DNA from 4 places in the Paenibacillus sp. FSL L8-0663 genome. Region 4 is predicted to be linked to each of the others. Evidence: riboswitches for the same ligand, from Rfam matches in the RefSeq annotation. Region 4 holds a riboswitch; each other region holds the start of a gene.

Region 1 (7,887 bases), 2.1 Mb from region 4:
CTTTAACCCTCAAATGTCTGATATAGACATCTACAACGTTCGTATCAACGATATAATCATGTTTCCAAACATCCTTCAGAATTTTCTGCCTGCTACAAACTTGGTTAAGATGTATCGCCAGATGAAGTAAAAGATCAAATTCCTTCGGAGTTAATTCCAGCTTTTGTCCCCCTCTGCTCACCAATCTGCTTGCATTGTCTATATGTAAATCACCCGCCTCGATTGCCCTTTTCACATCACGTTCAATACCAAAAATCCGCAATAAATTAGCCACTCTAGCCTGAAAAACTCTAGGATAAAAGGGCAGAACGATCACATCATGTGCTCCTTGTTCAAAACAGGAAACAATATGGTCCTCCTCATCTGATGAAGTCATTGCTAATAGCGGGACCTGAGGATGGTATTGCTGCAATATGCGAAGTAAACCTTGCGAAACTGTCTGTTTATCTTCTATATTGAGCAGCAGCAAATCCACAGGATTATGGGCTACATAAGAGCTTGCATCCGTCGCATTGCTAACATGAACCACCTGATAACCTTCCTGCTCCAATGGACGAACAATTACGGGAGACGCTTCATTTACATCCACAAGCAAAATTAACGGGCTCACCTTTTCACCCACCTGGTTTGGACATAGCATTACATATTGGATACGAACAAGTTTGTGTTATAAGCCATTAAAGCATAATAATATTATTGTAACAAAAAAGCAGAAAATCATTCTCCAAAGAATGGCTTTCTGCTTTTATGGTTTAACCCAAATAGCGATGATACAGACTTCTTGCTTTTGCCACGTCCTTTGTCCCATGAATCAACGCTCTGCCATCTGCAAAAACAACCAACCGATGCTCGCTTGTACTAAAGGAAACCAAAAACGGATTCCGCTCTACTTTTCCTTCTCCCAAAGAAGCAAATCTATCTGCTGTTTCTGCAAGATTCAGATGTGTCGGGTTTGCTGGTCTAATTTGAACGGTATCCCTACCGCACAAAACATCTGTCTTCTGCCGATGAGAGGCCGACAAATAGGGATACGTCGGGTGGCTGCCGCAAGAAGGACAGTTCTCCTTTTTAACGCTATCTACTGCTATCGCTACAAACTCATTTTTCCACAAATCAAACGAAAGTAACTTTCCTCTCAAATCTTCCGGATATCCACCAAGAAGTTTGAAAGCTTCCGTAGTTTGGTTAGCCGTGACCATCTGTACAGCCTGCGGAATAATCCCGGCGGTATCACAGGTTTCCCCACCAAACGGTATAGTTCCCAGCAGACAGTGAAGACAAGGCGTTTGACCCGGTAAAATGGTGTAGGTTACACCATAGCTGCCTACACATCCCCCATAAATCCAAGGTATCCGATGCTTGAGTGCCATGTCGTTCATAAGAAGTCGGGTATCGAAATTATCGGTTGCATCCATCAAGAGATCTACCCCTTGGATCAACTCTTCCAGCTCTTCCACCCCAACATCCAGTACATGTGCATGTATAACCGTTTCCGAATTAATATCCTTTAATCTTCGCTGAGCAGCTACTACTTTGGGATATCTTTGCGCAGCATCACTTTCCTGAAAAAGCTGCTGGCGCTGCAAATTGCTCCATTCCACATAATCCCGGTCTACGAGGCTCACTGTACCTACACCCCCGCGAACGAGCGTTTCCGCAATACCTGTACCTAACGCTCCGGCACCTATGATTAGTACGTGGGAAGAAGCAAGCCGACGTTGTCCTGTCGGTCCAAAGGGCGCGAATCTTTCCTGTCTGGAATAACGGTCACTTGAATGTGTTCCTCCTGCACCGGATTTGTCAGTTACCTTCATGCCTGAACCATACCTTCTATCGGACTGCTTGCTGAAGCGTAACGTTTTACAGGAATCATCCCCGCCTCAAAACCATATCTTCCAGCACGAACAGCCAGTTTCATGGCCTCTGCCATTTTTACCGGGTCCTTCGCTCCTGATACGGATGTATTCAACAAAACAGCATCTGCCCCTAACTGCATCGCTATTGCCGCGTCACCGGGTGAGCGAATACCCGCATCGACAATAACCGGAACCTCCGCCTGTTCAATAATTAGACCTAATGAAAACGGATTAAGCAAACCATGTCCTGTACCAATCGGTGAAGCTCCAGGCATAACGGCATGTACTCCAAGCTCTTGTAGCCTCTTTGCTAGAATCACATCGTCCGATATGTAGGGCAGCACGATAAAGCCTTCTTCTAACAGCTTTTCACTAGCTTTCAACGTTTCAAATGGGTCCGGCAGCAGTGTCTTGCTATCCCCAATGACTTCCACCTTAATCATATCGCACAGGCCGGAGGCTTTTGCCAATTTGGCAATACGAATCGCCTCCTCTGCTGTTGTAGCCCCTGCTGTGTTGGGAAGAAGTGTATACCGGCTCAAATCCAGCATATCGAGAAAATGCTGCTTATCCCGTTCCTCCAAGTTCAATCTCCGTACAGCAAACGTCAATATTTCCGTCTCAGCAGCCTCTACGGCTTGGGATTGGATATCCAGATCAGAGAATTTTCCTGTTCCCAACAACAACCTCGAGGTAAAAGATGCTTTTCCAATGGTTAACATAATCAACCGCCTCCCACAAAATGTACAATCTCTAGGCAATCTCCATCTTTCAGTACCGCTTCATCATGATCTTCACGGGTCAATATATGCCGATTCAGCTCCACCACTACGGTTTTCACCTTTACATCAAGCTCATGTAGCAATTGATTCACATGAGTGATTCGATTAGAAAAGGTCAGGCTCTGGCCGTTAATCGTCAGCTTCATAAGCTTTTCTCCTTGAGGAGCTCAGAAGAAAAACTACTTATCCCAAGTTCTGCTGCACAAGCCCCATTAAGCATAGCTGCCATCGCACGCCCGGTAGCATCACTCAGCAGGACACCGTTACGATAATGCCCGACTGCAGCATATACGCCCTCGACCCCAGGAACAATTCCTATAAAAGGATGACCTGATACAGCCTGCGGACGTAAGCCCGCCCAAGCGCGTATAAAAGAAGCTTCACGGACGCGCGGCAGCCAGGCAGAGGCACGTGCCAGCAACCCCTCCAAGCCTCCTACGGTCACCTCTTCGTCATATTGATGTGGAAGGCTCGTTGCCCCAATCCAAAGCTCGTTATTCTGTTTAGGCACGAGGTAAATATCATCAGCATAAATGGTATATTCTAACGGGTGATCCTTCAAGGAGACCGCTACCGCTTCGCCCTTGACCGGATAAAGTGGATATTCAAACCCAACCTGCGCTAGCAATTTCATGCTATCCAAGCCTCCGGCAATAATGACCTGATCGCAGGAAAAAAAACCACTATCTGTGCGGACACCGCAAATTCGACCATCCTGTATGACCAGTTGCTCTGCCTGTGTACCAGACCATACCGTTGCTCCCAGCACCGCAGCAGCACCTGCATAAGCACGGCAAAGCTGGACAGGAGCCACTTGTGTCTCCTTTGAACGATATATTGCCCCGATCGCTTGTTCATCCAAACCTGGAATTCGTCGGGCCAATTCTTTCGCATCCCACCAGATAGGACAATCACCCTCTCGCGTTTTAGCAGCTTTCCAGCGTTTTTGGCCTTCAGTCTCCGTACGGAAAGGGGTCACAAACCCTTCAGTACGGAATTCCACCGAAATACCTGACAAACGCTCTAGATCACAGACAAGCTCAGGGAATGCATCTCGACTTATGCGAGCAAATCGTGATAGCTCAGAGTCGGTGAACTCTTCACTTTCCGCTGCCAGCATTCCAACCGCTGCTCCTGAGGCTCCCTCACCCGGGATCAATCGTTCCAGCATAATCGTACTTCTTCCCTCCTTGGCCACATGATAAGCAATGGAACTGCCGATGACACCTCCACCTATGACCAAGCATTCAGCGTGTCCTATCACTCTTTCCTCTGTGTGTATCTTTAGCATTTGTTCCGTATCTCCTCTCCATAAACCCTTCTGCTTTCAGCTTGCCTCTACTCTCGTTTTCTCGCTACAGGCTGTGAACTACAAGGTCTGCCATTCGCCTATACTCCATTGCAGCTGCAACGGGCGACTCAGCCTCCCATATACCAGACATCACTGCAATTCCGCTTGCTCCGGCCCTATAAAGCTCCGGGATATGATGCGGTTGTATGCCGCCTAGCGCAATCACCGGAATGTTTGACAGTCTGCAAATATGTTCAAGCTGAGCTAAACCCCGCGGTACAATACCGGGCTTACAATGGGTCTCATATACGTGACCATAAAGTACATAGTCCGCTCCTGCCCGCTCAGCAATTTGCATCTCCTCCAAGGAATGTACAGACACTCCACAGCGTGTACCCTTTGGAAGTAGGCTTTTCACATCCACAACAGGTAATCCATTAGCTGGTAATTGAACGGCTCCGACCAAAGTAAGTAAAGCTACATCCACACGATCATTTACTACAATTTGTTGCAAAGGAACTTCCTGCTCCACCAGGCTGCGAGTCAAAGAAAGCAATGCAGAGGCACCATTCTGTTTTAAACGTGCGTGTACATAATGAACATACGGACAAATCACAGCAGCCACTTGGGCGGCTTGTGCAAAAGTGCCCTTTTCCATCGAAATTGCGTGTAATTCGATTTTGTCTTCACCTCACATTGGACTAAAGGATCTAAGCTTAGCCAGCCACGTCTACCAGCAGGAATGAAAGGGGATTATATGTGAATCGTCTACGGAAGCTCGAACTACTTAAAATGAACGAAACGCAAAAAAACCACTTCCCCAAGGAAGTGGTTTAACGAACGCCCAATAATCGAACGGACCATGAATCCGTATACGTGTATCGTCCCACGCACAAACAAAAATAAAGATGGTGTTGCCTTGTTTGTACGGCGCTCACTTCCCTACGCTGGCATAACCCAGATCAGGTGCAAAGGGTCCGAAATCCATTTATTCCGTCTCAGCCGCATGGGCGGCTCCCCTAGTGTGACTATTTTATTGTATAAGCTAAAGATAGCTTAGCATATTTTTCTAATTCTGCAAACCCCACTTCGTGTGAAATTTGCTGGAACTGGATTTAGCTGATTTTAGTTAACTTTACTTGACCACTCTTCCACATTCCACGTTTTGGTTACCCAATCCTCGTAAAAGTCCGGTTCGTGAGATACAAGCAATACGGTCCCTTTGTATTCCTTCAAAGCACGTTTCAGCTCATCCTTTGCTTTAACATCCAAGTGGTTGGTAGGCTCATCGAACAGTACCCAGTTGCTTTCACGCATTAACAGTTTGCAAAGACGGACTTTAGCCTGTTCTCCACCACTGAGCGCAGATAGCGGACGCGTGATATGCTCATTTTTCAAACCGCAACGCGCCAAATGTGCTCGTACTTCATGCTGGTTCAAATGCGGAAATTCATTCCACACATCGTCAATCGGTGTAATTTTCTCGGCCTTTACTTCCTGCTCAAAATAAGCGGGTTGCAAAAAATCACCTTGATAGGTTTTTCCACTGATTGGCGGAATTTTTCCCAATATGGTTTTGAGCAATGTCGATTTACCGACACCATTGTAGCCGACAATTGCAATCTTTTCGCCACGTTCAATCGTCATGGACATTTTAGGCAAAAGGGCATGTGTATAACCAATCTCAAAATCAATACCCTCAAATACCGTCTTTCCGCTTGCACGTGCCTCTTTGAATTGAAAGGTTGGTTTTGCGGCTTCTTCAGGCTTATCAATACGTTCGATCCGATCAAGCTGCTTTTCACGGCTCTTTGCTCGGCCTGATGTAGAGGCACGCGCTTTATTACGCTGAATAAAATCTTCCTGTTTCTTAATAAAATCCTGTTGCTTCTCATAAGCATCAATATGCTGGGCTTTGTTTAGATCCGCCATTTCGAGAAACTTTTCATAATTAGCTGAATAACGGGTCATCTTGGCAAATTCAAGATGGTAAATAACATTAACGACCTGGTTCATAAATTCAGTATCATGTGAAATAAGAATAAAAGCATAAGGATAATCCTTCAAATAGCGCGTAAGCCATTCAATATGCTCTACATCCAAATAGTTGGTAGGTTCATCCAGCAACAGGACGTTCGGCTTTTCCAACAGCAACTTAGCAAGAAGAACCTTTGTCCGTTGCCCGCCGCTAAGTGCGGATACATCCCGATCCAGTCCTATGGCCGACAGACCTAGTCCATTCGCCATCTCTTCAACCTTTACATCAATGAGGTAAAAATCCCCCATATCCAGTTGCTCCTGAATTTCACCCATCTGTTCCAGCAACACTTCCAACTCATCAGGAGAAGCATCCCCCATTTTGTCAGTAATCTGCATCATTTCCTTTTCCAATTCCAACAAAGGAAGAAAAGCATCCTTCAATACATCACGTACCGTTTTGCCCGGTGTCAGCTTGGTATGCTGATCCAGATAGCCGTAACGCACACGTGGAGTCCATTCCACTTTACCCTCATCCTTAAGCAATTTTCCAGTGAGAATGTTCATGAGTGTCGATTTACCAACACCGTTAGCTCCTACCAAACCTACACGTTCCCCCGCAAGCAATCGAAAGGAAACATTTTTAAATAATGCGCGGTCCCCAAAGTTGTGGGATACATTTTCTACAGTCAATAAACTCATAAGCTGTTTTTGGCTCCTTATTGTCATCGGCATTGCCGACTGTTCTTATTTCATATGCATTTCGTTTCTCTCAAAGCTTTATTGTAGCACATTCTGCAACCATATCGGAATATTGAAAACAGTGAATTTTAAGGTTTTTTGGTATGGATCTGCCTAAAAAAAGAAAAACCACCCATGAGGGTGATTATTTTAAGCCATTATAACATTTGTACTCAAAGTAACCCGCAGCTGCTGCAGATTTTTCATCCGTGAAACGTTCACTCGCTTTAAAGGGAGCTGGACATGAATCTCTATAAAAATACTTTATTCCAGTATCTGGTTCTATGCCACCGATAATGTCTTGCTTTCTAACGACTCTCCCACCACCAAATCCATAGTTATTGTAATACCTGTCTCCAACCGGAATGCCTTGGATAAACGCGATCAGCCCCACATCATCTACCGTGTTGTACCACTCCTCTTGCGGAATGATCGGTAGCGTGAACGAATAAGTTATGCCGTTACGTGCTGCTTTTTCGTTATGGACATTAATAATTCGCGCCAAGTTCTCTTGAACGCTGCGAACAATGGTGGAACGACGTATTTGCTCAAAAGTTTCTGAATTTTTCAGCAAAGATATAGCGGTCTGATCCTGAAGTTCCTTTTGAAAGCCCTCTACCCACCTGTGATTTCGAGCATCGTATGCGTGCACATAATTATCCAAGGTGAACCCCACACTGTTGCCTACTGAATCAACATAGGCATATGGCTTTTTTTCGCTCCATTTGTGGCCAATAGCAGCTTGTCCATGCTCGTCTGTATAGGCTTCTGAGGTGAACGCATAATAACCGTCATAATCCAGAATTACAATAGCCGGTATGTAATCCAATAATGCACGTTGTGCTACTATATCCCCATCAATGCCTACATTAAGAAAAAGGGTGTGCAGGAACGTGTTCAGCGCTGCTTCTTTATCTACCCGAAAAAACTTATCCGATCCGTATCCGGCCTCGCGTTCCTGACGTTCATTCTGTGAGAGTACAACCCCTGCATCCTGAACTGCGGTACGGAGAGCCGACGTATATTTCATTTCTAGCTGCTGCACTTCACGCTGATTCTGCACCCGTAAGTCACTAACTACACCAAAGGGCAAAAACAAAAGTATAAATATGACCGCAAAATCAGTAATCCTCATTCAGAACCATGCCCCCGTAAGAAGCTGTAACTGCTGGCTTGCCGCTATCTGCCCCACCAAGAAGCCATGATTTGTACAAGTCCGCAGGAGTCCGATTCGTATTAT
Region 2 (7,887 bases), 200 kb from region 4:
TAATACAACTCCAGCGGATTTTGGCTGCTGACGCAATGCATGACTGTGCTCGCTCAGCAGACCGAGCTGCCGTACATACTCCTGTGACTGGCGGTTTGCGGTTTGTAGCAAATCGTCCAATCGACGATTTAATTCTTGTGAGTCAGGCTGAGCGTTTAATGCTGACTCTGACGATGGCATCTTTACAGATGATGATGCGTCTAATCCCCTTGACTGTTTTGGAGGTTCAGTGAATTCGTGTGTATGTGCTTGTGGGGCAGCCGACAGCTGTTTCCATTCCTGATGCCACGCCTGATCTGCCGGATCAAGTGCGCTCCGTTGCTCTTCAAGCAACTCTATGGCGGTGCGTTCCGTCTGTTCGAATACAGTCCGCCAATCATCCAGCAGCCGTACATAAGTAGGCTCCAGTCCCTCGGTAGCGGATTTAATCACTTCCACATGCCAACTTTCCTGCTGCTTCCAATGCCGAATTTCCTCCAGCACACGTAAGGGCAGGAAAGACCCATAAGTACTCAGCATCGTTTTATACCTCCCGTATCCCACTATGGCTATCCGGCGGATCTGGCAGATCTGCCCTGGATGCATACGTACCCAGTATATTCGCTGTCCTATCGGGAATATGTCTATGAACTCGCTTAATTTGGTCACATCTGTTACGTAGAACAAGAATACCATGGTAAACGAAAAAGAAGCCCAGCTACGGCACGGGTTAGTGTCCGTAGGCAGGCTTCTTCAAGGTGAAGAATTAAATACAGTTTTTTTGAAAAATAATTCTTTACTTTGTAGTCGTTTGTTTGTGGGCATCAGCGATCGTTTTCTTGTCCTCCAGCTCCTGTACACTGCTTAGAAACGTCGATACCCGCCGTAGATATTCACGGGGATGCTCTCTGAAAATAAGCTCATGTATTCCGTTTTTGACAATCCATACACTGGAAAGTGGGTTGGTTTGATTGGCAGCGAGCTTTTCCGCAATAGGATAAGGAGCCTTTTCATCCTGTGTACCATGCACAAACATGATCGGGAACGGATAGTTTTCCTTTTTAACCTCCTGATATGGAATCTGATGCAAGCTGGTGCCGTTCAAGACTGGAAACAGCAACTCCAGAATTTCCAAAGACGGATGTCTTGGCAGGTTAATTTGATTGTGAATGTTATGGTACAGCGTATCCGGCTCCAACAGGAAAGTGCTGTCCAAAATCATTGCGTCCACATCCTTGGTTTGCAAGCCCGCCTGAAGAGCGGTTCCTGCCCCCATGGAGAAGCCCCATACGATAATCTCCGACGAGCCGCGTTGCTTCGCAAGCTGGATCGCTCCGAGAAGCTGCTGGGATTCCGCTTTGCCTCCGGTTGCGACTGATTTGCTGTTTTGTGACGCGAATCCATAATCGAACATGACCACATTAAAGTTCAAACTGTGGGCATAATGCGCCAGATCATACATGGGAATCCAGCTTTCTTCGCGGTTAGCTCCATAACCATGGCTGAAAATAATCGTTTTCCGCGATTGATCCGCCGGGATATACCAGCCTTGTACCATGCGGCTACCATCCTTGGCAGGGAAGCTGACTTCCTCATAAGGCATGTTTTTGGCCTGCATCGGATTAGAGTACAGCGGCGCGACGGTAGGATTCGTAAGTACCCATGCGATGTAAGCATGCAAGGCAATAAAACAAAACAACAGAAAAAAAACGACCGACAGCAGCAGAGCAATCACAACGTGCTTGAACCGCAGCAGACGGGGATTAAAGAGTGGGGTGGACGGCTCCTGAACAGCGGTCTGTAGCTGAGAGTTGCGCTGGGATGTAGAAATCATGTAAGAGCCTCCTTATATAAAATTGATCCTCGTTTCAATAGAATTTAGGTATAATTCCACTTGAAAATGATAGTGTATATCCGTATAGATACCTATTATCGTATGATGGGGGTTATCCAAAGTCAACGCCTGAACCGGAAAAGTAAAAATGATGCAAAGAATTGTCGATGTTTGTTCTCGTTCTGTAATATGGTTGTCACAAAAACATCGGTTTACAGTAGCCGCGACTATTCTATATAATTTATGTAACCATGTTTCATAGTGTGAAACGAATATGGATACAAGAGGAGCGGTTCACGAATGGAAGACCGTAAATTAACCGTTCGCGCTGTAGAGCGTGCACTTGATATATTGCTGTGTTTTACCGCAGATTCGGATCTTGGCCTAACGGAGATTGCCTCCAAAATTGGTCTACATAAAAGCACGGTTCATCGGCTGCTGACTACGTTGGAGGATCGGGGCTTTGTCGTTCGGAATGCCGAAACGGAAAAATATCGACTTGGCTTCCGCATTTGGGAGCTATCCACACATTTGTCCCAAAGTGACGAGCCGGCGGTGTTGTTACAGCCTGCAATGGAAGGACTGCGTGACCGTCTGGGCGAAACGGTCAGCTTGTACTTACGGGACGGCAGCATGCGTATTCGCATACAAGCCGTGCAGAGCAATCAGGCGATCCGCAGGGTTGCGCCTGTGGGTGCGCGTATGCCGCTGGCTGTAGGAGCCTCCAGTAAGGTGCTGGCTGCCTTTATGCCGCCGCAGGAGCTGGAAGCCCTGCTAAGCGGGAATGAATGGCCGCCCTCGGTAGACGCGGAGGTCTATAAAGCCCAGCTGCAGGACATTCGCGAGAAGGGCTATGCGACCAGCTATGAAGAACGGGAGCCAGGGGCCGCTGCTGTGGCCGCACCAATTGTGAACCGGAAGGGACAGGTCACTGCGGCTTTATCTGTATCCGGTCCGGTCAGCCGGCTTGCACCCGAGACGCTACATGACTTTGCTCCGATTTTGATCGAAGCGGCTAAGGAAATGGGGCTTATGCTTCCGTAACAAGAATGAATGCAGTTGAAGCAAGCAAAGTGATTTGGTGAGGAGCGTCTTCTTGCTAAATGGAACCTAGAAGGGTTGCCAAAGCCATAAATTTGAAGTAGTCTGATAAGGATGGCGGGATGTCTGTTATGTCCGCCTCATGTGAATAGAAGTATCGCAGTTACTGGGGGAGCCTGTAATGCCGGGCTGAGATGGAATCGTGTAAGATTCCGGACCCTTTGCACCTGATCTGGATCATACCAGCGTAGGGAAGTAATCGGCCATTGAAATGTATACGCAGCTGCTGTCTACGGTGACGCATTGGAATAGGATTATTCCACATGTGCACGGTCTGGATAGCTGCCTCGTTAGATTAGCCGGTTCCCTCGGGAACCGGCTTTTTTGCATAGATCAGCGCCACCCTGGGAATGGTTCCGGATCGGTGTGTCATTTCATCGAAACAGGAGGAATGGACAATGAAGCCGACAGAAGTAGAAGGAACAAAAGGAACAGAATTTAAATCAGCAGAAGTAAGGTTGGCAGGAACAAGGGAAGTTGGGGTAGAGAAGACAAACGGGGAGCAAGCCAGTGGGGTAACGCCCTTTCCAGGGAGCCGTAAGGTATATATTCAAGGCTCGCGGCCGGACATTGCCGTCCCAGAGCGGGAAATTGCTCTTCATCCTACACATACGCCGCAGGGCACGGAGCATCATGAGCCATTGCGTGTGTACGATACGAGCGGTCCCATGACTGACGAAGCCTATCAGGTCGATATCCGTCAGGGCCTGCCTCCATTACGGCGAGCTTGGGCACTGGAACGGGGCGATGTGGAGGCTTACGAGGGACGCGCCGTCAAACCGGAGGATAATGGACTGAAACCTGGCTCCAAACGGGAGACAGTTGAATTTCCCGGCGTGACCAACCGTCCGCTTCGTGCTTCGCAAGGTCGTACAGTGACGCAAATGCATTATGCACGGCAAGGGATCATTACGCCCGAAATGGAATTTGCGGCGATCCGCGAAGGGGTGGAGCCTGAGTTTGTACGGCAGGAATTGGCGGCTGGACGAGCCATTTTGCCTTCGAATATCAATCACCCGGAAAGTGAGCCGATGGTCATTGGGCGTCATTTTCACGTGAAGATCAATGCGAACATTGGTAATTCTGCGGTTACCTCCTCGATTGAGGAGGAAGTGGAGAAAATGACCTGGGCTGTGCGTTGGGGCTCGGATACAGTTATGGACCTATCCACAGGCCGTAATATCCATACCACACGTGAATGGATCATTCGGAATTCTCCTGTACCGATTGGAACTGTGCCGCTGTATCAGGCACTTGAAAAGGTGAACGGCGAAGCAGAAGCGCTGACGTGGGAGTTGTATCGCGATACGCTGATCGAGCAGGCGGAGCAGGGAGTGGACTATTTTACAATTCATGCGGGTGTATTGCTGCGGTATATACCGATGACGGCGAATAGAATGACGGGAATTGTGTCCCGTGGCGGGTCGATCATGGCAGCCTGGTGCCTTGCGCACCATCAGGAGAATTTTTTGTATACACATTTTGAAGAAATCTGCGAAATTATGAAAGCCTATGATGTGGCCTTTTCTCTCGGGGATGGTCTACGTCCAGGTAGTATCTATGATGCGAATGATGAAGCACAGTTTGCAGAGCTGGAAACGTTGGGCGAGCTAACGCAAATCGCATGGAAGCATGATGTTCAGGTCATGATTGAGGGGCCGGGACATGTCCCTATGCATAAAATCAAAGAGAATGTGGATTTGCAAATGGAGATTTGTAAGGAAGCTCCTTTCTATACCTTGGGACCGCTCACGACGGATATTGCCCCCGGATATGATCATATTACCTCAGCCATCGGGGCGGCGATGATCGGTTGGTTCGGGACGTCCATGCTGTGCTATGTTACGCCTAAGGAGCATTTGGGTCTTCCGAATAAGGATGATGTCCGTGAGGGTGTCATTACCTACAAAATTGCGGCACATGCTGCCGATCTGGCGAAGGGCCATCCACGGGCGCAGCAGCGGGATGATGCTTTGTCCAAGGCACGCTTTGAGTTCCGCTGGCGGGATCAGTTCAATCTGTCGCTTGATCCCGAGCGGGCCTTGTCCTACCATGATGAAACGCTACCAGCAGAGGGAGCCAAGGAAGCACATTTTTGCTCGATGTGCGGCCCCAAATTTTGTAGTATGCGCATCACGCAGGACATTCGCGCCTATGCAGCGGATAAGGGGCTGAACACCGAAGAAGCAGTGGCCGCTGGGATGCGTGAGAAGGCAGAGCAGTATCGGGATGGCGGTCAGTAAAACGAATGTGTGAGTTTAGGAACGCATGAATCAAAAAAAGCCGTGGTTCTCTACAGTCGATGTAGGAAACTACGGCTTTTTGGCTTATGTAAAGCGAGTCATGCAACCGGATAAACGGCGCCTTATTTTTTACCCATTTTTTCATTCAAAATGTCCTGAAAGCTGAGCTTCTTCTCCGAGCTATCTTCTTTCTTCTGCATACTCACCGCGTTGGCACGTTGGTATTGGTGGTGAAAGGGCATCAGGGTGTGGACGGTTAAGTTCATTGTATTCATGTAGATCATTCCTCCAATTCCATATTGTCAAATTCAGATTGAGTTGCTTAGGACGTCTGTATAGGACTATTTGTATGTACTTGATGTCGCAATGCTATGTAGGTTGCTTGGTTATGTTTCAATCATTATACCCACATTTTTTCAAAGTAAAACGCTTTTGACATAAAACAGGAAGATGGTCATGTGTGTTCAAAATGCCGATTAGGAGGATGGTCGTTTTAGGGGAAAATGTGCCTAGGTCTAAAACAAGGGCTTGAGGCCCGTTTTCTTAGTTTAGTAGTCGGGATTGTGTTTTTTTGTCGAATAACCTTGTAAAAGGAGGGTTTTGCGGACTCCTCAAGTCAGGATTGAGGCAGTCTGGTGGCGAATTAAAGTGTCAAAGTTGTATTGACTTTATGTTTGGTAGTAGATACCATGAACTGGTTGTCAGCGTATTTTGACAACAAGAGTCAGCCAATCGATCTGGCGATTCATCCTTTGAAATGTTAGAGAGAGGATTAGAGCATATATGAAAAAATGTATTGCAGACATCGCATTTATTATTCTGGGTGCGTTTTTTTTCGCGCTAGCTGTTAATCTGTTTGTGATCCCGAATGAGTTTGGTGAGGGAGGTGTTACAGGGGTCACAATCATCCTGTACTACCTGTTTCAGTGGTCTCCCTCGATCGTTAATCTGGTGATTAATGGCTTGCTGCTGATTGTCGGATATAAATTTTTAGACAAGAGAACGACCTTGTACACTATCATTGCGGTCGCTTTTAACTCGCTGTTTTTACATTTAACAGTCAACTGGCGGATTGATTCGCATGAGCCGACGATTAATGCCGTTTTTGCCGGAGTTTTGGTGGGGGTCGGCATTGGCTTAATCGTACGGGTAGGTGGCACAACGGCGGGAACGGTCATTTTAGCCCGGATTGCCAACAAGTATCTGGATTGGAATATCAGTTATGGCCTGCTGTTTTTTGATTTGATTGTCGCATTCTCTTCCTATTTTATTATTGGCCCGGAAAAATTGATGCTAACTATCGTTATTTTGTACGTTGGTACGAAGGTGATGGACTTCATGATCGAAGGACTGAACCCCAAAAAAGCGGTCATGATTATTTCGGAGCACCAAGATAAAATTGCCGAGATGGTCATTACGAAAATGGATCGTGGAGTTACTGTCCTGTCAGGCCACGGTTATTACACTAAAAATCCAAAAGAAGTGCTGTATATCGTCATTAGTAAACAAGAGGTATCGGCGCTTAAAAAGATAGTGAAAGCCATCGACACAGCAGCGTTTATCACCATTCATGACGTGCGGGACGTGTTCGGAGAAGGTTTTCTGGATATTTCGAAGTAACTGGTGGTGTGAAGATAAGGTTATAGGAGAATAGGGTAGGAAGTCGGTCCTGAGGGATCGGCTTTTTTGCTTTGAGATGTTTATTTTAATAATCGAAATAGAGTAGATAGATAATAACTTCTTTTCGAAACAGAAGAAAAGCTATTTTTTGTAAAAAAATATTGTGAATGTGACTTTGATCTCTTATTTTTTTGAAAAATATGCATTATGATCTGACAATAATATATATTTTATTAAAATATATTCATTTTTTATAATGAAGTATTATAAATACACTTACTTCTAAAATCAACTGAGAAACAGTTCCAAGTGAGGTTGTTTTGAGTGGAGAATAACTATGATTTAAAAAAAGAATTTAAAAAGCCGTGGATTCAGATTTCTATTTTATTTATTATATTGCATTTTATAAATTCATTTATTATATTGCCTTCAATGAACCCGCTAAAGCTCCCTTTAGCTTTTTTTATTGTGTCATCAGGAGCGATGATTATCTCTTTTCTTATTGTTGTCTTATATCCAAAATTCTCGAAACATAGAGAACAATTTTCTGAAAATAATTTGGTTCCATATCGTAAAATATGTTCCAGTGTGTTTGTTGTTCTAAATTTTATTTTTCTTTTTTTAATGTTACTGTATTCAAATGCTATTTACTTCAGTCCCTTAAATATAGTTTTATTGGTTTCAGCGATATCGCACTTAACAGTAGGTATCACATTCACTAAATTAACACCTAACCGTTTAATTGGTTTGAAGTTCCCATGGCTGCTTTCGAATGAAAAGGCATGGAAGAAGACGCATCGTATCTCTGCTTATATTTGGATAGCCTTTTGGCTTAATCGGGATCGCTATAGGATTAGGACAAGAAGTTAATGTGTATATGGTGCTCGCTTCTTGTTTACCGACGATGATTAGTTTTGTTACTTCTCTCTTTCTAAGCCATAGGTATAAAAATATAGACTGCTGATATCTGTATAATGCGGATCGATTTAGCATATTAGGGGGATTTCCATGAGAAGTAAATTAAATTTTTCTAATGTATTGTCTTTTCTTATTTCTGTTTTGCCTTTCATTATCTACCTTTTCATGTATCCGAGAATGCCTAGGAATGTA
Region 3 (7,887 bases), 550 kb from region 4:
CGATGTGATAATTACCCGTGCTCCCGCCATCAGAGAGAATTGAAGCCCAAAGATGGAAACACCGCCTGTTCCTTGCAAGAGCACCGTATCTCCCGCTCGTAGCCCACCTGATTCCATCAGCATGCTCCATGCGGTTAATGCCGCAATCGGCAAAGTGGAAGCCTCCTCCCAAGATAGATGATCCGGAATGGCGACGACCCCTTCTTCATGCAGAACGATATATTCAGCCGCCACTCCACTGAGCGGGCCTCCCAGACTGTCCTTTAAGACCTCCGCTCTCGTGCTCCCGCCAATGAATTTCTGTTGTAAATTTGCCGCTACTCTTTGTCCAACCTGAAATTTTGTCACCCCTTCGCCCACAGCTACAATTTCACCCGCTCCATCGGATAACGGAATGAAGGGAAATTGAATGCCGATCGGCATGACTCCGTTAATAATTACCAAATCACGGTAATTGAGGGACGCTGCCCTTATGCGGATCAGAAGTTCCAGCCGTCCCGGCACCGGTGTGTCAAGTTCCGTCAAGGTTAACTCTTCAAAGCCAAAACCGTTTTTCAGTTGCACTGCTTTCATTTTGGTTGTCCTCCCTGTAATGTTAAACCTTTTACCTAATATAGATACAGTGTATCACCAAGGGAACACTGTTTCTTATATAGTACACTGTATCCAATTCTCTTCAAAACGTCAATCTTTACTTTTTAAAGAAAACGGTCGTAAACTGCTTCCGGGCTTTTAACGTCCCTTACCAAGTAAAATTGGAGACTGGATGGCTTTGCTTGCCAGAGCTTGTTCAGGTGGGCAAGCATGACCAAAAAACGCGAGTTGCAGGGGTGAAATAACCTCTGCACTCGCGTTTTTTACATTAATGCTTATACGACAGCCTTATTTAAGCTCCAATTTTTATAAACTACATCTACTTAAATTTGTTCCTGCCTATATTACGCTGCTAAGCATAAAATTGGAGGGCGGACCGGGCTCCGGCTTGCCAAACAAATAACCCTGAGCCAGTGACACACCTGCTTCACGACAAAATTCAAAATCCTCTATCTGCTCTACTCCTTCAGCCAACACTTGGCCTCCAAAACGAAAAGCCGATTCTACAATTCCTGTGATTTGCCGCTTCTGATTACTGTTACTATGACAGCCGTCAATTATGCTACGGTCAATTTTGACATAATCCGGCTGAAGGCAATTCATAAGCTCTGTCGTAGAATAGCCTGCCCCCACATCGTCCAGGGCAACTGAAACTCCTCGATTACGATACTGCTCAAAGATATGATGCAAAAAATTAAGGTCGTCTATCTCTTCCGTTTCTACGACCTCAAATACAAAATCCTTCGTACTCATGGATAACCGATTAATCGTCTCAAAGGTGTGATTCAAGCAATAAGCCGGATTATAAATGGTGGAAGGGAGAAAGTTAATAAAACGTTTAATCCCCGCCGGAAGGCATGTTGCACTTTTTTCAATTGCGGAAAAACGAGCCGAGCGATCCAGATGAGCATGCAAGCCAGCTTCACGGGCGATTTCAAACAGTCGGAAAGGCTGAAAGGGTCTCTCCGCATGTGACGGACGCAGCAAAAACTCAAACCCGATAATATCCAGTTTGTGGTCAACAATAGGTTGCATATGGCTGGAAAAACTTTGATCCTTAATAATACTCACGATATCCGGATGTTGCAGTCTGGCTTGCAATTGACTAAATAAAAGCCAGTCCTCATATCCTTCGACATGATGCAAGCCAGTCACCACAACTTGTATATGGTTCAAGTATTCCTGCGGCAGACGAGCCAGTCCGTTAACCAGCTGTTCCAACTCTGAACGGCTGTCATAGCGAAACTCTATGCCGCCCTCACGCTCATGTTGCTGCTTCATTTGTTCCGATAGCATACCCAAACCATCTAATGCTGGAGTAAGCGACACCCTGGAATACCTAATTCTAAGCAATCCTTGATCCTTTATAGGTAATATGATGCTGCAATTGCTGCATGTCATAATGGTCCTCCTCGGAACAATTTTCCGGTTTTTTCACCATTATATCACAAATAACTAGAACAAAAGTACTATATAATTACGGTTTTTTACAAAAAAGCGGCTTATTCTTAACGATAACCTAGGACTTAAGTGCATATTCGACAAAAACAATACCTTTTTACACTCATAATAATTCAGGGCTATTTTTTTGATATAAAAAAAAGCAGCAAATCTCTTGGTTAAAGAGACTCGCTGCTTCATTCTGATATTAAGTGGAAACTAAAATTCGAAGTTATTTGGACGCCTTTGGCTTTGTTGTTTTAGCTGGTTTAACAGCCGCCGGTTTGCTCGTTTTAACAGCTGGCTTTGCTGTTGCTTCCGCGGGAGCCACAGCTTCCTTTACAGGAGTCATTGCTGTACTAGGCTTAGCGCCAGCTTTTAAGCTGTATTTGGCAAAGCCGTCTGCCGCGCTGCTCAAATATGAAATTTGTTGATTGCCTGCCAGCACGTCTTTGGCATCAGGAGAGGACTCGAAAGTAACCTTTGCCTGACCAAAAGAAGCAATAGACCAGTTGCCATCCGCCGATGGATTAATCGTTCCGTTCGTACGAATATAGTCAACAACGACTTGACGACTTTCATCCGGTGCTGCCATCACAATTCGTTTGCCATCTGGGTTGGCCAGTTTGGATGAGGAAGCACGATAGTTATTGGTGGCTACGATAAATTTCTGTGCAGGATCTATAGCCTTTCCATTGTATTGCAGATCCTTGATACGATGCGCTGAAGAATCAATAATAGTTCCCTTGGCATCATACCGTGCAGGCTGCGTTACATCAATCTGATAATTCACACCATCAATGACATCAAAATTGTAGGTTGGGAAATCCTTGTTGATCAGCGATTGCTCCTCAGTTTGCTTTGGATCAATACGGTTGAACTGACCCGCAGACCACTCCAGCCATTCCTGAATTTCAGCACCGGTCACTTCTACAGCATGAACCGTGTTCGGGTACACATACAGGTCGGACACGTTTTTAATCGCTACCGTACCTTCAGGAATATTAGTGTAATACTCGGCTCCGTTTCGACCGCCGGCCTTGAATGGAGCGCCTGCCGACAATACTGGAAGATTTTCGTATTCAGTTCCTTTAAGATGGTTTTGAACATACCATTTCTGTGCATTCGTCACAATTTGAATGGAAGGGTCGTCCTGCACTAATGCAAAATAGCTGGTAATTGGCGCCGTCGTTGTTCCTACAGGCTGGCGAATATAATCCAGCGTTCCTTGATGCTCTTCTTTGACCGCATCAATCAGTTTAAATTCAGGGATAAACTGCACAGTCTGATTAGTGGTGCTCACAACCGGACGCACTTGAGATTGAGAGTTAGTCACGTTCCACTCGCGATTTTTCTTTTCTAGGCTCAGGTCAATGATACCCAGATCCTTGCCCCATGAGGAAGCTTCCACGGCTGGTACGCCATTAATGGTTCCCTTATCCAGATCTACACCCTTCATATCTTTAAAATCAGGGCCAGGGAAAGATTTATGAGCATGCCCAAACAGAATAGCGTTAATTCCGTCCACCTGGCTCAAATACTTAACGGCATTCTCCATCAGTGGCGTTTGTGGCACATCCTCATAACCGGTATGCGCAAGCACGACAATAATGTCAGCACCTTCCGTCTTCATTTGAGGAATAAACTTTTTCGCCGTTTCCACAATATCCTTCGTAACGACTTTATCCTTCAAATTGGCTTCATCCCACTGCATAATTTGAGGTGTGACCAGACCGATCACACCCACTCTGAGTGTATGCTCTTCGCCCTTCTCGTCCGTTACTGTTTTATCAAGAATCTGATAAGGGGTAAAATAATTCTTAGTAGCTTGGCCCCCTTTATCAACATAAACGTTCGCATTTACATAAGGAAAATCAGCTCCCTTGAGCGATTTGTCCAGAAAGTCGAGACCGTAGTTGAATTCATGGTTGCCCACTGTAGCTGCATCATAGCCCATCAGGTTCATCATCTTGTAGACCGGATGGACACCGCCTTCTTTCTCAAAGGTTTTGTTGCGGGCCATATAATCGCCTAATGGGTTGCCCTGCAGCAAATCACCATTATCGAACAGCATACTGTTTCTTGTTTCACTACGTGCCTTCTGGATCAAGCTAGCTGTACTAACCAAGCCATACTCGTTGGTTTCTTTGTCCGAATAGTAATCGTAGTTCATCAGGGACGCATGGATATCCGTTGTTTCCATGATCCGCAAATTCACCGTAGCGCTATCACGAGAATCACTAGCTGCCCAGGATGGAGCGGCTGAAAACACCAGCATGCTACAAGCTACAACTGCTGCTGTAAACCCTTTAAACCAATTTTTACGAAATAACAAAATATACCCCTCCTCATTAAGGTGTATGCCTCATATACATACTTTTGCACATATATGTAAGCCTTGAACCCACCATTTCTATTTTAATCCAACGCCAGACAAAAGAGTAGTCATTTACTTAAAATTATTTATGAAAAAATAATTAATTTTCTCAAACATAAAAAAACCAGCAAACCTCCTAATAAAAACTCGGAGATTCACTGGTTTATCCATTTATATTCGTACTATTTCTTCCACACCTGGCGCTCCGTTTGCTGACCCACATACTCAATGCAAGTCGGATTCACGTCCAGAATGACATAATCGGGATCGTCCGGTCCGGAGAACCATTCCTTCAAGGAATCGTTCCACACTTGTTTGCGCAGCCCCTCATCAGCTGTAATCTGGACGGTAGCCTCCACTTCTACAACTTCCTTCGTACCGCCAACCTCATAACCCAGCAGCAGGTAAGCATTCGGATTGTCCTTTAGCTCATCCACTTTATGCGTTTTGCGATCTGTCGCCAGATGAATGTTCATTCCATCGTTAAAAAGGGCCATATAGCGTACTTTCGGTTTGCCACCCTCTACCGTACCTAACGAACAAAATTTGTTGTTATCCAAAGCCTTCACAATGGCTTGTTCCAGTTGGTTGCGATCCAATGTTTCCGTTTTACCCACAGTACAACAACTCCTTTTCACGAATTAGAATTCTCTACGGCCATACCATTGGGCACCAGCCCATCTGAACCTACCTGCGCAGCTGTTCTGAAAATAACATGACCGGATCGAATCGGTTTGATTCATACTCATTTTCAGATCAAAGCTCACAGTAAAAGTGTACCCTGTCGTTCGGCAAATGAACCGTCATCTCTCCCTTCATGCTGGACAGACCCGCATTCAAAGCATATAATCGTCGTAGTAAACCCGAATAAATGACCCATTAAACCATACAATGCAGGGGTGCTGGAATCGGCCGGCTGAGAGTGTGTCCCAAGACACTGACCCTTACAACCTGATCTGGGTAATGCCAGCGTAGGAATGCTTAAGCAAGATGTGCCTTTTTTACATAGGACCATCCCTTACTTTGGTATATACAAGCGCAAGCGTCCCGGAAACTCGGGGCGCTTTTTTTGTTGAGGATTAAGTTGTTGGAAAGATCGCGTCCGGCAGATGTTATTTTTATGAAAATGGGAAACTTAAGCTGTCTGATTGGATGGATAACGGGTAATCAAAAGGAGAGAACACTAACGATGAAGCGCATGAAAATATTAACCCTGGGACTGATCAGTCTGTGGCTCATGGCCCTGACCCTGACCGCTTGCGGTGGAAGTCCCCCTACATCCCAAGAAGCGGCTTCCGCTACCGACACTCAAACGTCTACTCCGGCAAAGGGGCTCAAAGATGTTAAAATCGTGCTCGACTGGACACCCAATACGAATCATACGGGACTCTATGTCGCCAAGGACAAAGGATTTTACGAAAAAGCAGGTTTGAATGTCCAAATTGTTCAACCTGGTTCAGGCGGAGCCGATCAAATGGTTGCTTCTAATGCTGCACCTTTTGGTATCAGCTACCAAGAAGGCGTCACACAGGCTCGCACGCAAGGTGTGCCGCTTGTATCCATCGCTGCGGTGATTCAGCATAATACCTCAGGCTTCGCAGCCCCGGTAGATCGCGGAATTAAAAGCCCGAAAGATTTTGAAGGTAAAAAATACGGCGGTTGGGGCTCTCCCGTAGAAGAAGCGGTCATGAAATCCATCATGGATTCAGACAAAGGCGATGTGAGCAAAGTGAAGATCGTCAACATGGGCAATGCAGACTATTTTACAGCCGTGAAGCGGGATATCGACTTTGCCTGGATTTTCTACGCATGGACCGGAATCGAGGCCCAACTTCGAGATGAGCCATTGGATATGCTGTATGTAAAAGATTATTCCAAAAGCCTCGACTACTATACGCCTGTAATTGTGAGCAACGAACAAACGATAAAAAATGATCCCGAGCTGGTTAAAGCGTTCATGGATGCTACCGCACAAGGCTATGAATACACTATCGCTCATCCGGAAGAAGCCGCAGACATTTTAAGCAAAGCTGTACCGGAGCTGGATAAAAAACTGGTACTTGCCAGCCAAAAATGGCTGAGCCCGCGTTATCAGGACGATGCCGCACAATGGGGTGTGCAAAAAGCGGAGGTATGGCAAAACTATTCGGACTGGATGTACGAACGCAAGCTGCTCAGCAAGCCTTTGGAAGTCGATAAGGCCTTCACAAACAACTTCTTGCCCAAGCGCTGACCATTTGTTAAAACGCTAAATAAGACTGAACTAGAGAAGTGAACGAAGCCCTACTACGCAGTCGGATGGTGCTTCCCATCGCTGTTGTACCCAGATTTCTTTTATGAATATCCAGAGGTTGAAATCTGGGTACAAAGGCGAACGCTAACGCTTGACAGCACCATTCCGCCCACTTCGTTCTCGTTCAACTTGGTTTATTCTTTAGTTTCATATTATCTAAGCGCTAAGTAGGTGCGCTTGTGTGTTAAAAATGCCGCACAAACCAGCTTTAAAAATAGGGTGCTTTTAAGGCGGGCAGCAGCGGAGCGGTTCATTTGAATCTGGAGAAGCGGAGCGTTCGCCTTTGCAGGGGAATTCTTACCTTTGAAAACTTAAATAATCCAAGAATCCCCCTGCAACAGCGATCGTAAGACCAAATGAAACGCGGAGCGGTCTCAAACGCCTTAAACCACCCTATTTTCTCTAAAACACTCCAAATGAAGGACAGGTGAATTTGCATGGCTAATACACTGCTCAGTATTCAAGTAATCCCTAAAACTCCTAATAACGAGGACTCTTACCCGTATGTAGATAAGGCGATTGAGGTCATTCAGCGCTCCGGTGTCAAACATCAGGTGAACCCATTGGATACGACCATGGAGGGCGAGCTCGACGAGTTGCTGAAAGTGGTTAAAGAAATGCATGAGGCTTTGACGGAAGCGGGCAGTCCCAGCGTCATTTCACAGATCAAAATCGCACATAACCCACAAGGCATCAGCATGAACAAGCTGACCGAGAAATATCGCCCATGAATCCGAAAGGCAAGAACGCATCCTGGTGGAAAAGCGTATGGCCGCCCCTTGTGGCGGTCCTCTTCTTTTTAGCAGCCTGGCAGGGGGCGGTTTCCTATTTACATATTGAATCCTGGCTACTGCCAGCTCCATCCCTCATCGTACAGGAGGGCATGGCCCAGACGGCGCTGCTTGGTGCCCATACATGGGCTACAATTCGCCTGACACTTGTGGGATTCGCTATAGGGACAGCAACGGGACTGTTGATCGCCATCGTTCTTCATACCATTCCTTTTCTCAAATCCGCCCTGTATCCGCTGCTTATCCTGAGCCAAAACATTCCGATCATCGCCCTGGGGCCGCTGCTCATGGTGTGGTTTGGTTTTGGCATGCTGCCCAAGCTGATGGTCATTACCTTAGTATGCTTTTTTCCCGTGGCTGTAGCGACCATGGACGGGCTGACACGGACGGAC
Region 4 (7,887 bases):
CCGCCAGCCCAGGCGGGTCTGTACGAGCCGTCAATTCCCATTGCATTAATATACCACAGAGCAGAAAACGGGCAAAGCCTTTTGACAACAATTAACGTACATCCCACACCCCTACATAAGGAAAGCAAATCCCAAGTCCCCAAGCCAGCGTAAGCATGACGACAAAATAGAATATGAATACAATATCTATAGCCGAATAGCCGATCGCATAATAATACGTTCGCTTGGTTTCATTGGTAAAACCCTTGGCTTCCATAGCAATAGCAATGCGCTGAGCACGCCGAATACTTTGAGCGAGTAGCGGAATCGCATACCTGCGAAGCGTGGCATACATATTCCATTTGGACACATGCTGATGTAAACCTCGAATACGGTGGGCTTGTCTCAATGCCTGGAATTCCTCCACCATCATAGGCATCAACCGCATGGCTGCCAAAAAGCTGTATGCATACTTCGGAGGGAGCTTCCATTGCTGCATCAGTGAATAAAAAAGGTCCACTGGACGAGTCGTTAAACCAAACAACAAACCTACCGCAGCCATACTCAGCGCACGAAAGCCCAGATGCATGCCTCGGTAAAAGCTTTCCTGCGTCACATGGATCAAGCCCCATGTCCACCAGGTCGTCACCCCTTTGCCGAACATCATCATGCCCGTTGAAGTTGAAATAAACACCAATATAAAGGGAGACCCGTATAGCAGCAGCCTCTTCCATGGATGGCCTGACCAGACAAGCAGCAACAGCATAGCACACGCAACATTAAACATGACATTCGGATCATGAATGACTATAACGACCACAAACAGGATGGAAAACATCACGAGCTTTAGGCCCGGATTCACGCGATGCAGCCATGTTTTATGATGGGGAAAGGACAGGTTCATACTGTAGTTCCCCTTTCTGAATCCGCCATGTATCGGTACAATATCGACGGACAATTTCCGGGTCATGGGTGACCATCACAATGGCCGTGCCTGCCGCTCTCAGCTGCTCCAACATATCCAGCATGACAAAGGTATTACGCGCATCCTGCCCAAAGGTCGGTTCATCGAGCAGCAGCACTTCCGGCTCACGAATCATAGCCGTAGCAATACTCAACCGCCTTTTTTGGCCTAACGAAAGCTGATACGGATGCCGCTCGTCCAGCCGCTCCAGTCCGAACTGTACGAGCATCCGATCGACCCGTTCCCGGCACTGTTCAACGGTATACAAGCTCTTGGGTAACGAATACTCTAGTTCCTTTCGTACGGTATGCGCTACAAATTGCAGCTCGGGATTTTGAAACGCGAACCCGATACGCTCTGCCAGTTGTTCTGTACTGCCTGCCTCAATTCCGCGCACGCTATAACGTCCCTGTGTGCGAAGTAAGCGCATCATGGAGAGCAGTAGCGAGCTTTTGCCAGCCCCGTTTTCACCAACCACGCCAATCCAGTCGCCAGGCTTCACCTGCGCATGCTCCACATAAATCACTGAACTTAAACCGCGGAGGCCGCTAAAATGTTCCAGCTCCAGCACATCAGTCCCCGCACCATTCTGTTGCGTCACTGCTTCACTCCAACGTGGCGAAGACGCTTCATTCCATACTCCCGGATACCACACGCCGTACTCGGACAATGCCTGCCGGTGCACATGAAATACTTCTTGGGCCCTTCCATCTGCAATGATCTCCCCTTGAGCAGAAAGCACCACAATCCGATCCACATCATGGACAATTTCATTAATTTTATGCTCCACAATCACCAGTGTCTGGTCTACCGAAATGTTGCGAATGGTATCCCACACCTGTGTAGTGCCTTCCTCGTCCAACAAAGCCGTGGGCTCATCCAGAAAAAGCACTTCTGGCTCCATAGCCAGCACAGACGCAATCGCCAGCCGCTGCTTCATTCCCTGTGACATGCTGCCAATGGGCATATGTATATCATCCGTCGATAGACCCACCTGTATCAGCAGCTCGCGAATACGGGATCGCATCTGCTCCCGGGGAACCTGATTATTTTCCAACACAAAAGCCAGTTCCTCATCTGCATATGACATACAGAACTGCGTATCAGGATCTTGAAATACAATACCTGAGACACTTGGGATTACAGCAGCATCGCATTTCATAGGCACTTCTATCGTGCGTGGAATCAGACCGCTTAACACTTGGAGCAGTGTTGATTTACCGCATCCACTCGGTCCCAGTAGCAGCAGCTTTTCCCCCTTGCGGACAGACAAAGACATATTGTGAAAAAGCAGCTCTTGCTCACCGGGGAATTTCAACCGTAGCCGGGTGATCGAAGCCACCACATCTTCGGTTGCCCGGCTCATCAATCCAGCCCCTTATAATCTTGTTCCGTTGCAGGCCTCAAACTTCGCGTGACTCCGGTTACCTCCAATGCCTTAGCCAGATAGAACGCGAATACCCCGGCAATCACAATACTGCCAATCATCCGAAATCCAATATACAAAACATAGTTCCAAGTCGATAGCTGATCAATATACCCGTAGCTGAAGTCTAAAATCAGAGAAGTGACAGCCGCCCCAGCCGCAGCTAGCGAAGCAACCCACAGGTTTGCGTTCCGATACAGAAAAGCCGCAAAAAACAGCTCCGCTCCCAAGCCTTGCAGCAGGCCATAGTACAAGGTGGACATACCCCATTCGCTTCCCAAAAAAGCACTGACCGTTGCCGCTGCCACCTCTGCCAAAATCGCAACACCCGGCTTGCGAATGATGAGATAAGCAAACGTACCTGCCATAAACCACATGCCATACATCAGTTGCTCGGCGTGTAGACCCAATGGTTTCATCAAATCATAGGCAGGTCCCCATATTTTGTAGATCAACCCGAACACAACAGCGATCACAATCGTGACCAAAATATCCGTCAGTTTCAACCCTTTGGACGCTCTTACAGCAGTATTCATTATTGCGTGCTCCCCTTTTTCCTTATAGTTGGCCTCTTGGCCATGAAAAAAAGCTTGTCTGGAGCTGAATCTCCAGGCAAGCTTTATGCGCAGTAAAAGGTGAAGCACCATACAAAACATCATTCGTCGATATGCCTTATATAACCAGTAGTCTAAACTACTACACTGATACCCAGCCAAGTCAGGATCAAGGTAAAATGCTAGGACATACATTGAATCTATCGACAACCGCAAAAAAAAGCGGCATTCCTGTATAGTGTTCTTGGTTTCTCTACGCTGGCATTACCCAGATCAGATTTCACGGTCAGTGGCAAGGGCCACCCTCTCAGCCTGACTTTCTCAAGCTCCCGACAATGCTTTTTAATTCACTATAATATATACCACATCTATGGCTTTGACAATCCTATAATCCGAAGAAACGTTTAGCCGTTTCCGTCGTCGCGATTTCGATCTCCATCATGCTTCGACCTGTACATTCGGCTATCGTAGCAGCAATGTGAGCGAGATACATGGGCTCATTACGCCCTTCTTTAGGCTTCACAGGCAAATTACGCGGGGTCAAAAATGGAGCATCCGTTTCAATCATCAGACGGTCCAAGGGAATATCTCTGACCAGTTCACGCAGATGCTTCCCCCGCCGTTCGTCGCAAATCCAGCCGGTGATTCCGATATACAGTCCCATTTCTACATACGTACGCAATTCCTGTTCCGTGCCGGTAAAACAATGCACTACCGCTTTATCGACAAGCCCTTGATACTCCCGAAGCATAGCGACAAAGTCCTCATGTGCATCTCGTTCATGCAGAAATAACGGCATTTTCAGCTCACCCGCCAGTTGGATTTGCTCGCCAAACCATCGGCGCTGCACATCACGTGGCGAAAAATCACGGTTATAGTCCAATCCGCATTCCCCTATGGATACGACCTGCGGCTGACCCGCCAACTGGCGGAGCTGCTGAATCGTGTCTGCACTGCAGTCTTTGGCATCATGGGGATGCACGCCAGCTGTCGCATACAGCTTGCCCGGATAACGCGCTGCATACTGAGAAGCTTCCCGACTGCTGCGGACACTGGTCCCGGTAATAATCAGCGGTGAAATCCCTACAGCCGCGGCTCTCTCTACCACCTGTTCCCGATCTGCATGAAACGAACGATGCATCAAGTTCACACCAATATCAATTAACGGTGTACCCCTTTCCATCTCAATCCCTCCCTCGCAAACTACAATCTTGGATCAATCGGCTCTGATTCCAGAGATAGTGCGGCAAGGACGCATTCATGAATACGATCTACCGTATCCTTGCGGACAAAACGTTCCACGCCTTCCATACCAAGCGCTCCTTCCATCAGGGCATGACGCTCCTTTTTGTTCGTTCGACGCTGCTTCAGACGCTTTAAATTCTCAGGGGCAAGATAATCCATACCGTAAATGATGTGCAAATACTTCCGGCCTCTCACCTTGATTGCAGGCTGAATCATCTTGTCCCGATTTTTCATCAAAAAGCGTTCCGGCTTGATCACAATCCCCTCATGACCATCCTCTGTCATCTCGTTCCACCAACGAATGACCTCTTCCTCGCTTGCTTCGTCCGTGATCACGCGATACTCTGTCTCCATAAACAGGGAAGACAGCCCAGCCAGCTCCCGGTTTTGCTCCATATGCCAAATATGAGAATGGTCGAAAAAAGTCTTTCCGCTGTGTGCCAGCGTATGAAACGGTGCGATACGAATCTCATCCAGACCGTCCACATCCCAGCAATATTTTTGAAAAGCCTCTTGAAACGTCACGGCATTCGCGTACTTCTGTTCCATTTCCTCCAACCAGTCTCCAACCTCTCGGCCCGCAACCTTCGCCTGCTTCAGCTTGTCTACCAGCTTACTGCGATCCAGCAGAGCTGCTTCACCCACATGCGCATACTGTGCAGCAATCAATTCCCGAGCCTTGAGATTCCACGGTACAATTTCCGCATCCAGCAACACAAAATCCGTCTGGTTCCGTTCAAAATATCCGGCAGTCCGTAGATCCACATTCAGCTTTTCCAGCACTTGCTTCCCAAGGCTTTGTTCAAAGAAAGCTCTCCCGCTCCGACTGTAGATCGTGCCCAATGTCGGGTAGCCTACATACTCGACAGCGGCCTGTTCGTTTTTGAATAATAGCAAAATAGCCCGGCTACCCATATGTTTTTTCTCAGCCACCATCGTTTGTACCCCTTGCCCGCGATAATAAGCCAGCGCTTCACGCGGATGCTCCAGATAACCTTCCTCTGCAGACACCGCTGGAGCAGGACTCATGGTCGGTGGAATATACACCAGTTCCTCTATCGGTACTGTCACATGTGACACGGCATCTATAGCGGTTTTGACCGATTCTCCTTGAACGCGCACTTCGCCATACGATTCCGTCAGTACACTGTAACCAGCGATGAGCTTGCGTAAATTCGGCGGGGAAAACCGTTTTCTCTGCCACCGGACAAGTGGGCTATCGGGATCATTCGCATAATTCTCATGTGCCGGAACGCTGACAAATTCCTTTTCCGGAAAACGATAAGCGGTCAGCATACCGCCAAATACCACACCCTGATCAATATTCACCGTCTGATTCACAAGGGTAGGCTGCGGTCTAGGATCATGTCCCCATACTACTATTTCTCCCGATTCATGGTCTACGAACCAATCTTTGCGGATTGGTTTTCCGTCTGCATCCTGTCCTTCCGTATCTCCATAACGGCAATAATCAGAAATACGTGCCGACTGTTTGCCGATAAAATGATCCTTAATCCCCGCATGAGCCACGACCACGTGTCGCAATCCATTCCTGCCAAAAATAAGATGTGAGGGTGCATGTAGCAGAAAATCCCTTAACTCGCTTCTAAGCTGTTCCGCCGCTGCCTTGCCCGCTTTTTGTTCATACTGGGCCAGTTCCTCTGCAAATCGTTCATCCCCATGACTGAGAGTCACCTTTCTTCCATCAAGGTAACGGCCGATTTTCCAGCCATGATTGCTGTCAATCATATACGCTAGTCCAGCATCCACGTGCTTTTTCCAGAACTGCACCGCTTGTAACGATTTGGGGCCACGGCTCATCACATCCCCGACAGATACCAGTCTTCTGCCATCTGGATGATGGTATAGTCCTTCCGTATCTTCCGTATATCCTAGCCGCTCTATCACTTCCAGCATCTCACGGTAGCACCCATGGATATCACCAATGATGTCAATACCTGAGCCAATCTCATGAAACAGTGGCTGCGCACGGCGAACAAAATTCATTTCTTCTATATCCTTAAGGATATAGCAAGCGTTAAAGCCTTCCTCACGGATCCCACGCAGGTTCCGCTTTAACAGCTGTGCCTGCTGCTTGACCCGTTGGCGGCCACGCGGATGCTCCCTGCCTAAATCACGTTCCAGCAGCACAGCTTCGGATACATCCAGTACCAAAGCCATTACAGGAACATGCGCCTTGGCTGCCAACTGTACATATTTTTGACGGTCCTCAGCATACAAATGGGTGGCATCCACAACCGTCAGCTTATTCAAGCGACAGCGCATAGCCAGAATCGTATCCATCGCCTCAAACGCCTTGGCTGACATTTGCTGATACTCATAGAACAGTACGTCCGATTCCAGTCTTGGAAGTCCACTCCAGTCTATAAATTCCGTATCTCCGACCAGCTTGCGAAAATGATCCGAGGATACCACTTCTGTCTCCAGCAGAATCCCTTCGCTCACCAGCTTGTCTAATAATGTGGTTTTCCCACTGTTGGAGGCCCCCACCAACACAACCAGTCCAGCATGCGGTAAATGAATCGTACGTTTGGATGAATTGCTCATGCTTCCTTCTGCTCCTTTCTGCGCGTAAATATAGCCATTTGGGTCGGTTGTCCAAAGCCTTCGACCTCTTCTCCGATCCCCTTCAGCGCTACCGAATAAGGAGCTTCCACAATCCACTGCTCACATCGTTCCTGAAACTCGCTTCTACTCCATTCAAAACGGTGATCGCCATGCCGCATCTCTTGCTGATTCATACGATACACTTCATTATATTCACGATTGGGAGTCGTCACGATCAGCACGCCCGGCTGATACTCCGTTACAATCGTCTTCATCACCCGGTTCAGACGATGCTCATCCACATGCTCAATGACCTCACATAGGATCATCACATCTTTTCCCCGCAATTGTTCATCATAATAAAAGAGAGAGCCCATCATGGGTGTAGGACTGATCGCATCGGCATGCCTTTCCAGCTTGTTAAAACGCTCCACGGCTCTCAACTGTGCATACGCAGACGGCTCCACCGCCCAAATCTCTTCAACGCCCGTCATTCGGGCCATCCGAGCCGATAGCTTCCCTTCCCCTGAACCCAAATCTACGATTTTCTGTCTGCGAGGCAGCTTGCGAATTACGTCCATAATAGCTTGATACCGCAGCTCATTTAGCCGTACTGTAGGCTGTTGCTTCCCTTCCTCATGTGGCTGTTCTGGCTGTTGAATCTGTTCGTGCTTATCCTTTTGAGCTTGGACAGTATCCTTTTCAATATGTTTTTTAATACCTATTTCATCACAATCAGATTGCTCAAATTGCTCAATCAGATTGGTAAAACGAAGCGTGCGTCGAATGATAAGCTCGCGTAGCGGATGCGCTGACAGCCAGCCTTCACCGTAACGTCTCAGCTTGTCAAACTCTTCTTCACTGATATAGTAGTGCTTATAGTTATCCAACACCGGAATCAACAGCAATAACTGACGTAGCGCATACTGCACCGTCTGATGGCCACTTAACGTGACATATCTGACAGTGCTTCGATTTTTCAGCTGAAAAGAATAGTCTGCTTCCCCTCGTTCTATGTCCACTTGATAGCCCAGCGGAGCAAATAGTCCCTCCACCACAGAATCCGGTAAATCCGAAGCAACAGGCCCAAACGATAACTCCAGCGCGAAAGGATGCGTCACCCATTCTGCATACTCTTCTTTGGGTTTGCC

The links. A riboswitch is a leader RNA that binds a small molecule or an ion and turns the genes downstream of it on or off. The one in region 4 is predicted to bind thiamine pyrophosphate.
Region 1: it holds a riboswitch for thiamine pyrophosphate, as region 4 does, so the genes downstream of both, MKY75_RS13295 (thiamine phosphate synthase) here and MKY75_RS04565 (ECF transporter S component) in region 4, are expected to answer to the same signal.
Region 2: it holds a riboswitch for thiamine pyrophosphate, as region 4 does, so the genes downstream of both, thiC (phosphomethylpyrimidine synthase ThiC) here and MKY75_RS04565 (ECF transporter S component) in region 4, are expected to answer to the same signal.
Region 3: it holds a riboswitch for thiamine pyrophosphate, as region 4 does, so the genes downstream of both, MKY75_RS02095 (ABC transporter substrate-binding protein) here and MKY75_RS04565 (ECF transporter S component) in region 4, are expected to answer to the same signal.

What each region holds. Positions count from the first base shown of each region.
Region 1 is NZ_JBBOYM010000001.1:3,106,997-3,114,883, forward strand. It holds gene MKY75_RS13270 (response regulator transcription factor) at 1-610, opposite strand, end outside; gene MKY75_RS13275 (ThiF family adenylyltransferase) at 753-1,814, opposite strand; gene MKY75_RS13280 (thiazole synthase) at 1,811-2,578, opposite strand; gene thiS (sulfur carrier protein ThiS) at 2,581-2,784, opposite strand; gene thiO (glycine oxidase ThiO) at 2,781-3,929, opposite strand; gene MKY75_RS13295 (thiamine phosphate synthase) at 3,994-4,587, opposite strand; TPP riboswitch at 4,852-4,960, opposite strand; gene MKY75_RS13300 (ABC-F family ATP-binding cassette domain-containing protein) at 5,055-6,608, opposite strand; gene MKY75_RS13305 (hypothetical protein) at 6,793-7,782, opposite strand; gene MKY75_RS13310 (hypothetical protein) at 7,769-7,887, opposite strand, start outside.
Region 2 is NZ_JBBOYM010000001.1:821,242-829,128, forward strand. It holds gene MKY75_RS03625 (Fe-Mn family superoxide dismutase) at 1-519, opposite strand, end outside; gene MKY75_RS03630 (alpha/beta hydrolase) at 776-1,813, opposite strand; gene MKY75_RS03635 (IclR family transcriptional regulator) at 2,114-2,857, shown strand; TPP riboswitch at 3,013-3,125, shown strand; gene thiC (phosphomethylpyrimidine synthase ThiC) at 3,313-5,157, shown strand; gene MKY75_RS03645 (hypothetical protein) at 5,280-5,432, opposite strand; gene MKY75_RS03650 (YitT family protein) at 5,941-6,777, shown strand; gene MKY75_RS03655 (SdpI family protein) at 7,402-7,647, shown strand; gene MKY75_RS03660 (DUF1648 domain-containing protein) at 7,786-7,887, shown strand, end outside.
Region 3 is NZ_JBBOYM010000001.1:468,765-476,651, reverse strand. It holds gene MKY75_RS02115 (zinc-dependent alcohol dehydrogenase family protein) at 1-573, opposite strand, end outside; gene MKY75_RS02110 (EAL domain-containing protein) at 934-1,995, opposite strand; gene MKY75_RS02105 (bifunctional 2',3'-cyclic-nucleotide 2'-phosphodiesterase/3'-nucleotidase) at 2,267-4,369, opposite strand; gene MKY75_RS02100 (pyridoxamine 5'-phosphate oxidase family protein) at 4,594-5,028, opposite strand; TPP riboswitch at 5,297-5,407, shown strand; gene MKY75_RS02095 (ABC transporter substrate-binding protein) at 5,601-6,644, shown strand; gene MKY75_RS02090 (MTH1187 family thiamine-binding protein) at 7,142-7,435, shown strand; gene MKY75_RS02085 (ABC transporter permease) at 7,432-7,887, shown strand, end outside.
Region 4 is NZ_JBBOYM010000001.1:1,018,484-1,026,370, reverse strand. It holds gene MKY75_RS04575 (energy-coupling factor transporter transmembrane component T family protein) at 92-883, opposite strand; gene MKY75_RS04570 (ABC transporter ATP-binding protein) at 858-2,309, opposite strand; gene MKY75_RS04565 (ECF transporter S component) at 2,309-2,905, opposite strand; TPP riboswitch at 3,156-3,265, opposite strand; gene MKY75_RS04560 (TatD family hydrolase) at 3,309-4,106, opposite strand; gene MKY75_RS04555 (polynucleotide kinase-phosphatase) at 4,127-6,736, opposite strand; gene MKY75_RS04550 (3' terminal RNA ribose 2'-O-methyltransferase Hen1) at 6,733-7,887, opposite strand, start outside.